2 regions of the Streptomyces sp. NPDC085946 genome follow, and region 1 is predicted to be linked to the other one. Evidence: riboswitches for the same ligand, from Rfam matches in the RefSeq annotation. Region 1 holds a riboswitch; the other holds the start of a gene.
What was found. A riboswitch is a leader RNA that binds a small molecule or an ion and turns the genes downstream of it on or off. The one in region 1 is predicted to bind S-adenosylmethionine.

Region 1 (3,431 bases):
CCAGGGTGCGGTAACCGTCCATCTGGATCGCGCTGTAGTGGACGAAAACATCCGCACCACCGTCGACCGCGATGAAGCCGTACCCCTTCTCCGCGTTGAACCACTTGACGGTGCCCTGAGCCATGCCTAACTCCCCTATTACTGGCCCTTGCACAGATCCACACTTCGCGGATCCGGGTCAGACCTCACCCCCCACGACGGGGGCGTGCGCCGGAACGCGTCGACCGCGGCTGAATGTATCTGTCCAACTGCCGTCTGCAACAGGTCAATCGGACGAGAAATCTGGACGCGCCCGGTCCGGAATCTGGCGAGAATTCGCCATCATTCGGGGCAAGTCGGGCTGCACAAAGGGAACAAAAGCCGCAAAGGACGTGCACACTTTGGCTGCATCTCGTCGGACCTGCGGCAGGAATGCGGAGTTCACGATCAGGAGATCGGGATCGCGTTCCCCAACTGTACCGCGCTCAATCACATGGAATTGCCCCCTCCGCTTCTCTCACGGAGGGGGCAATTCGACGAACTCGGCGTCACCGGCATTACCAGAGGTAACGAACCGGCCGTGGAAACGGGCGATCAGCCGCCCGCGACCGCCGGGATGATGGACACGCCGGCACCGTCCGGGGTGGCGGTCTCCAGGCCCTGCTCGAAGCGCACGTCGTCGTCGTTGACGTACACGTTGACGAAGCGGCGCAGCTTGCCCTGGTCGTCCAGGACGCGGGCGGCGATCCCCGTGTGGTTCTTCTCCAGGTCGGCGATGACCTCGCCGAGGGTGGCGCCCTGCGCGCTGACCTCGGCCTGACCGCCGGTGTAGGTGCGCAGGATGGTGGGGATGCGGACGGTGACGCTCACTTTCGACCTCCGGTCGGTACGACGCCCCGGGGGCGCGGGGCAGGGGGGATCTGCGGCTGCCGCCGTGCGGGCGCGGCCGGCACGGGCGGCCCGCAGGCGGAGACGGCGGACGGGCCCGTCAGACGAGCCCCGCCTCGCGGAACGACTCCAGACTCGGCCGGATCGTCGCGGTGAGCCCCGTGCCCGCCACGGCGTCGAGCGTCTTGAGCCCGTCGCCGGTGTTGAGCACGACGGTGCTCTTCGTGGGGTCGAGGGCCCCGCTCTCGATCAGCTTGCGGGTCACCCCCACGGTCACCCCGCCGGCGGTCTCCGCGAAGATCCCCTCGGTCCGCGCCAGCAGCTTGATCGCGTCGACGACCTGCTCGTCGGTGACGTCCTCCACCGCCCCGCCGGTGCGGCGCGCGATGTCCAGGACGTACGGCCCGTCGGCCGGGTTGCCGATGGCCAGCGACTTGGCGATGGTGTTCGGCTTCTGCGGGCGGACCACGTCGTGCCCGGCCTTGAACGCCGTCGACACCGGCGAGCAGCCCTCGGCCTGCGCACCGAAGATCTTGTACGGCCGGTCCTCGACGAGCCCCAGCCGGATCAGCTCCTGGAGACCCTTGTCGATCTTCGTGAGCTGCGAGCCGGAGGCGATCGGCACCACGATCTGGTCCGGCAGCCGCCAGCCGAGCTGCTCGCAGATCTCGTACGCGAGGGTCTTGGACCCCTCCGCGTAGTACGGCCGCAGGTTGACGTTGACGAAGCCCCAGCCCTCGCCGGCCGGGTCGCCGATCAGCTCGGAGCAGAAGCGGTTCACGTCGTCGTAGTTGCCCTCGATGCCGACGAGCTCGCCGCCGTAGACGGCGGCCATGACGACCTTGCCCTGCTCCAGGTCGCGCGGGATGAACACGCAGGAGCGGAAGCCGGCGCGGGCGGCGGCGGCGCCGACGGCGCCGGCCAGGTTGCCGGTGGAGGAGCACGACAGGGTGGTGAAGCCGAAGGCGCGCGCCGCCTCCAGCGCCTGGGCGACCACGCGGTCCTTGAAGGAGTGCGTCGGGTTGCCGGAGTCGTCCTTCACGTACAGCCCGCCGGTGACGCCGAGTTCGCGGGCGAGGTTGTCGGCCCGGACGAGCTTGGTCCAGCCGGGGTTCAGGTTCGGCTTGTCCGCCACGTCCGCGGGGACGGGCAGCAGCGGCGCGTAGCGCCAGATGTTCGCGGGTCCCGCCTCGATCCGCTTGCGGAGCTCCTCGGCGTCGTGGCCGGAGAAGTCGTACGCGATCTCCAGCGGGCCGAAACACTCCTCGCACGCGAAGACCGGGCCGAGGGGCACCCGGTGACCGCACTCGCGGCAGGACAGCGCCGTGGCGGGGCCCAGGTCGACGGGGGCGGCGGATTCGGTGGTGCTTGCAACGGTCTGCACAGCCATGTGAGGCGAGGCCCTTTCTCCTCATCTTCCTCACGACGCATCTCGCCGTGAGACGGATTTGGCACCTTCCCTAGCCGGGAGCCTCGCCACGTCGACGTGACAAGACCGGCTGGAGGGTTGCCGGGGCTTCATCGGGCCGTGTCCCTCTGCCCCTCTGGATGAGCTGTATGTGGTTGTCAGCAGCGGTGGCCCCCGACATGCGATGGTCACCCGCGTTGTCCAAGACTGTAACCGACGGCCAGGACAGTTGAGATAGTCGTCCGAACCGCGAGATGGATCACACGGAGACCACGTGATCCGAACAGTGAGGAGCCGCAGACCGTGCTGGAAGAAGTCGAGCGCTGGCTGAGCACCCGCTCCTGGTCCGTGACCGATCGCCCGCTCCACCAGATCCTCGCCGCCAAGCGCGCCACCGGCCAGTCGGTCAGTGTCGTCCTGCCCGCCCTCAACGAGGAGGAGACGGTCGGCGACATCGTCGCCGTCATCCGCCACGACCTCGTGCAGCAGGTGCCGCTCGTCGACGAGGTCGTCGTGGTCGACTCCGGGTCGACGGACCGCACGTCGCAGGTGGCCGCCGCCGCGGGCGCGAGGGTGGTGCACCGCGACGCGATCCTGCCCCGCCTGCCCGCCGTGCCCGGCAAGGGCGAGGTGCTGTGGCGGTCCCTGCTGGTGACCCGGGGGGACGTCGTCTGCTTCGTGGACGCCGACCTGAAGGAGTTCTCCTCCGACTTCGTCGCCGGGATCGTGGGCCCGCTGCTCACCGACCCGGACGTCGACCTGGTGAAGGCCATGTACGACCGGCCGCTCGGCGGCGCGGCCGGGCAGGGCGGCCGGGTCACCGAGCTGATGGCCCGCCCGCTGCTGAACATGCACTGGCCGCAGCTGGCCGGCTTCGTGCAGCCGCTGGGCGGCGAGTACGCGGCCCGCCGCTCCCTGCTGGAGCAGCTGCCGTTCCCCGTCGGGTACGGCGTCGAGCTCGGCATGCTGGTGGACGCCCTGCACCTGGTCGGGCTGGACGCCCTCGCCCAGGTCGACGTGGGGGTGCGCAAGCACCGGCACCAGGACGGGCAGGCGCTGGGCCGGATGGCCGCCGCGATCTACCGCACCGCCCAGCTGCGGCTGGCCCGCGGGCACCTGATCCGGCCGTCGCTGACCCAGTTCGAGCGGGGCGAGG
Region 2 (3,431 bases), on a different contig from region 1:
CCGGCCGCCCCTCGCCCCGGGTCGTGGCCCTCGTGCCGGGCGTGGTCACGGACGACGTGGAGTCGGTGCGGGCGAAGGCCACCGAGAGCCTCGCGTTCTACGAACAGATCCCGTCCTACGCGCGGGTCATCGAGCTCTCCGGCGCCAGACGGGCCGCCGACCTGGCCGTGATCGGCGACGAGAAGGCCGTCGAGGCCGAGCTGCGGCGTTACCGCGACGCCGGCGCCACCGAGGTCGTGTTCTCGAACACCCAGATCGCCGGAGAAGCGGACCGCCGACGCACCTGGGCGCTCCTCGGCGCCCTGGCCCGCTGAGCACGGCGGAGCCGGGCCGCCGGCCCGATGGACGACCTGCACCCCTGTGCGAGGCCGGGCCTCGCCTGACGAAGGAGAACGTATGACCACCGAGGCGACCGCGACGGACCTCCAGGCCTTCACCGAGGACTGGCTGAAGTGGTACCGCGCCCAGGAGGCCCGGATCGCCGACCCGCACGGGTTCCTGGCGATCACCGGCCTGCACTGGCTCGACGACCGGCCGCAGCGCTTCCCCGACGCGCCCGGTGCGTGGCACACCGGCCCCGACGGGATCGTCGTGACCCTCGACGAGGGGGAGGAACTCGTCGTCGACGGAACGCCGGTACGGGGCGAACACCGCTTCGGCGTCCTTCCCGAACGCGGCGGCGTCGACGCGGTCTGGGGAGACGCCGTCATCGAGGTCGCCAAGCGCGGCGGCAACGACATCGTGCGCCCCCGGCACCCGGACGCGCCGCTGCGCACGGCCTTCACCGGGACACCCGCCTACGCCCCCGACCCGCGCTGGGCCGTGACGGGCCGGTTCGTCCCCTTCGACGAGCCGCGGCCGACCACCGTGGGCGCCGCGGTCGAGGGCCTCGAGCACGTGTACGACGCGCCGGGCCGGATCGAGTTCGAGCTGGACGGGCGCCGGCTGTCCCTGACCGCGTTCCCCGGGCAGGGTGAGGGCCGGCTGATGGTGCTCTTCACCGACGCGACCTCCGGGGTCACCACCTACGCCGCCAACCGGGCCCTGACGCTCGGACCGCCCACCGCGGACGGCACGGTCGTGCTGGACTTCAACCGCGCCGCGAACCTGCCGTGCGCCTACACGGACCTGGCCACCTGCCCGCTGCCGCCGGCCGAGAACCGGCTGCCGGTGGCGATCGAGGCGGGCCAGAAGATCCCCCGCGAGCGCGGCGGGTCCTGAGCCGGGCCGCCGGCCGGCCGAAGGAACGGCGGCCGGCCGGCGGCGCGTGCCCCGCCCGGCCCGGTCCCGGGGAGCGCCTCCGGCCGGCGGCCCGGACGCCGGTGCACGGACGCGCCCGGAGGACGGCGGGATGGGCACCCACCCGGCGGCCGAGACGGCCCGGCGTCCCCAACAGGGCCTCCCCGGTGCGGCATTGACGTACGACAAGTTCGCTCCGTACGATCACGAACGGCATTGAGTGTCAGCGTCAAGCCCTGGCTGGCTGACCGGCAACCCTCCCGCGCGGTGGGGTGCTCCAGGTGAAAGCCCGGCGGGATCACCGACGATCCCCGCAAGCGCGTGGCCCCTCCGGCGGGGCCGGAGATGGGGAGGACCGGCATGCGTCGTCACCGTGATGACCTCAGTGCCTCCTTCGCCGTCGCCACGGTGTTCTCCCGGCTCGCGCGCAGGCGCCACATCGACCTGAAGCGCTCGACCAGCTGCCTCTGTCAGGCCTGACGGGTCCTTCCCCGCTGGTCGGCGTCCGGCACCGGTCGTCGCCGCACCGTCTCCGTCCGATCCCGCCCTCTGCCGGATCCCCCGTTTCCCCCGAGTCTTGTCCGCACAGCGCTCCCCCGCCACCGGCACCGCGCCGACCGGGACCGCACGCCCGTGCGCGCCCGCGCCTCGTACGGCACCCCCGTGCCCGGTGACCCGAGTAGGAGAACCCCTCCGTGACAACACTTCCGGTTTTCAGATCCCCCCGACGGGCGGCGCTGGCCGCCCTTCTCACCGCCGGTGTGCTGCTGACCGCCTGCGGATCCGGTTCCGACGGCTCCGGCAGCGGCAGCAGTGGCAGCGGAAAGCCGAAGTCCGGCGGCACTCTGACCTTCGCGGTGGGTTCGGACGCCGGCTGCGTGGATCCGCAGCAGGTCGGCAGCAACGACACCATCTACTCGGTGCGCCAGATCGTGGACTCCCTGACCGACCAGGACCCCAGAACCGGAAAGATCGTGCCGTGGCTGGCGAAGAGCTGGGACATCAGCTCCGACACGACTACGTTCACCTTCCACCTGAGGCCGGGGGTCACCTTCAGCGACGGCTCCGAGCTGACCGCGCAGGTGGTCAAGGACAACTTCGACGCGGTGCCGAAGCTCGGCGCCCTGGGGACCCTGGCCCAGGGCTACCTGAGCGGCGTCAGGAGCACCACCGTGGTCGACCCGCTCACCGTCAAGGTCACCTTCAAGGAGCCCAACGCCCAGTTCCTGCAAGCCACGTCGACACACTCGCTGGGGATCGAGTCGTCGGCGAGCGTGAGGAAGACCCCGCAGCAGAAGTGCAGCGACGGCGTGATCGGCTCCGGTCCCTTCGTGCTGAAGCAGTACGTGCAGAACCGGTCGATCACCCTGGCCAGGCGCACCGGCTACGCCTGGGGTTCCTCGCGGTGGACCAAGAAGGGCGAGGCGTACCTGGACGAGCTGGTGTTCAAGGTCGTACCGGAAGCGGGGGTGCGGGCCGGCAGTCTCCAGTCCGGCCAGGTGGACGCGATCAGCAGCGTCGGCAAGGCCGACGAGGCGACGCTGGAGGGCGGCCAGGCCGCCCTCCAGCGGCGGGCCAACCCGGGCGTGGTGTTCGGTCTCGGGCTCAACAACGCGCGGCCGGTCCTGAGGGACGCGCGGGTGCGCCGGGCGATCCTGCTCGCCGTCGACCGGCAGCAGATCGCCGACGCCGTGTTCCCCACCGGCACCCGGGCGGCGACCAGCGTCCTGGCCCACACCACGCCCGACTACACCAGCCTCGCCTCGGACCTGCCCTTCGACGCGGCCGGGGCGAGGTCCCTGCTGGACCGGGCCGGCTGGAAGACAGGCGGCGACGGCATCCGCGCCAAGGACGGCAAGAAGCTCACCCTGACCATCAACTGGGTCCCCAACGCGGCGACCAACCAGCCCGCGCTGGAGCTGATCCAGCAGCAGCTCAAGGCCGTCGGCATCGGAGTGACCCTCAAGCAGCTCCAGCTCACCCAGCTGACGCCGACCCTGCAGTCGGGCGACTACGACGCGGCCTGGGGGAACATCACCCGCGCCGACCCGGACATCCTGCGCAGCTCCTTCTCCACCGAGCTGGCCAACTTCTACCGCATCCCGGCGGGCGACCTGGACACGGCCCTGACCGCGCAGGCCGCGACCACGGACGCGGCCGAGCGCGAACGACTGGTCCACCGGGCGCAGCAG

Region 2: linked by a shared signal. The riboswitch ahead of ACIF8T_RS32365 (ABC transporter substrate-binding protein) and the one ahead of thrC (threonine synthase) in region 1 are both predicted to bind S-adenosylmethionine.

What each region holds. Positions count from the first base shown of each region.
Region 1 covers NZ_JBITSF010000005.1:84,474-87,904, reverse strand. Annotated here, with positions in the region: gene ACIF8T_RS12645 (cold-shock protein) at 1-124, opposite strand, end outside; gene ACIF8T_RS12640 (MoaD/ThiS family protein) at 574-849, opposite strand; gene thrC (threonine synthase) at 968-2,257, opposite strand; SAM riboswitch class I at 2,276-2,422, opposite strand; gene ACIF8T_RS12630 (glucosyl-3-phosphoglycerate synthase) at 2,579-3,431, shown strand, end outside.
Region 2 covers NZ_JBITSF010000022.1:80,019-83,449, forward strand. Annotated here, with positions in the region: gene ACIF8T_RS32355 (LLM class F420-dependent oxidoreductase) at 1-314, shown strand, start outside; gene ACIF8T_RS32360 (DUF1684 domain-containing protein) at 397-1,221, shown strand; SAM riboswitch class IV at 1,452-1,565, shown strand; gene ACIF8T_RS32365 (ABC transporter substrate-binding protein) at 1,935-3,431, shown strand, end outside.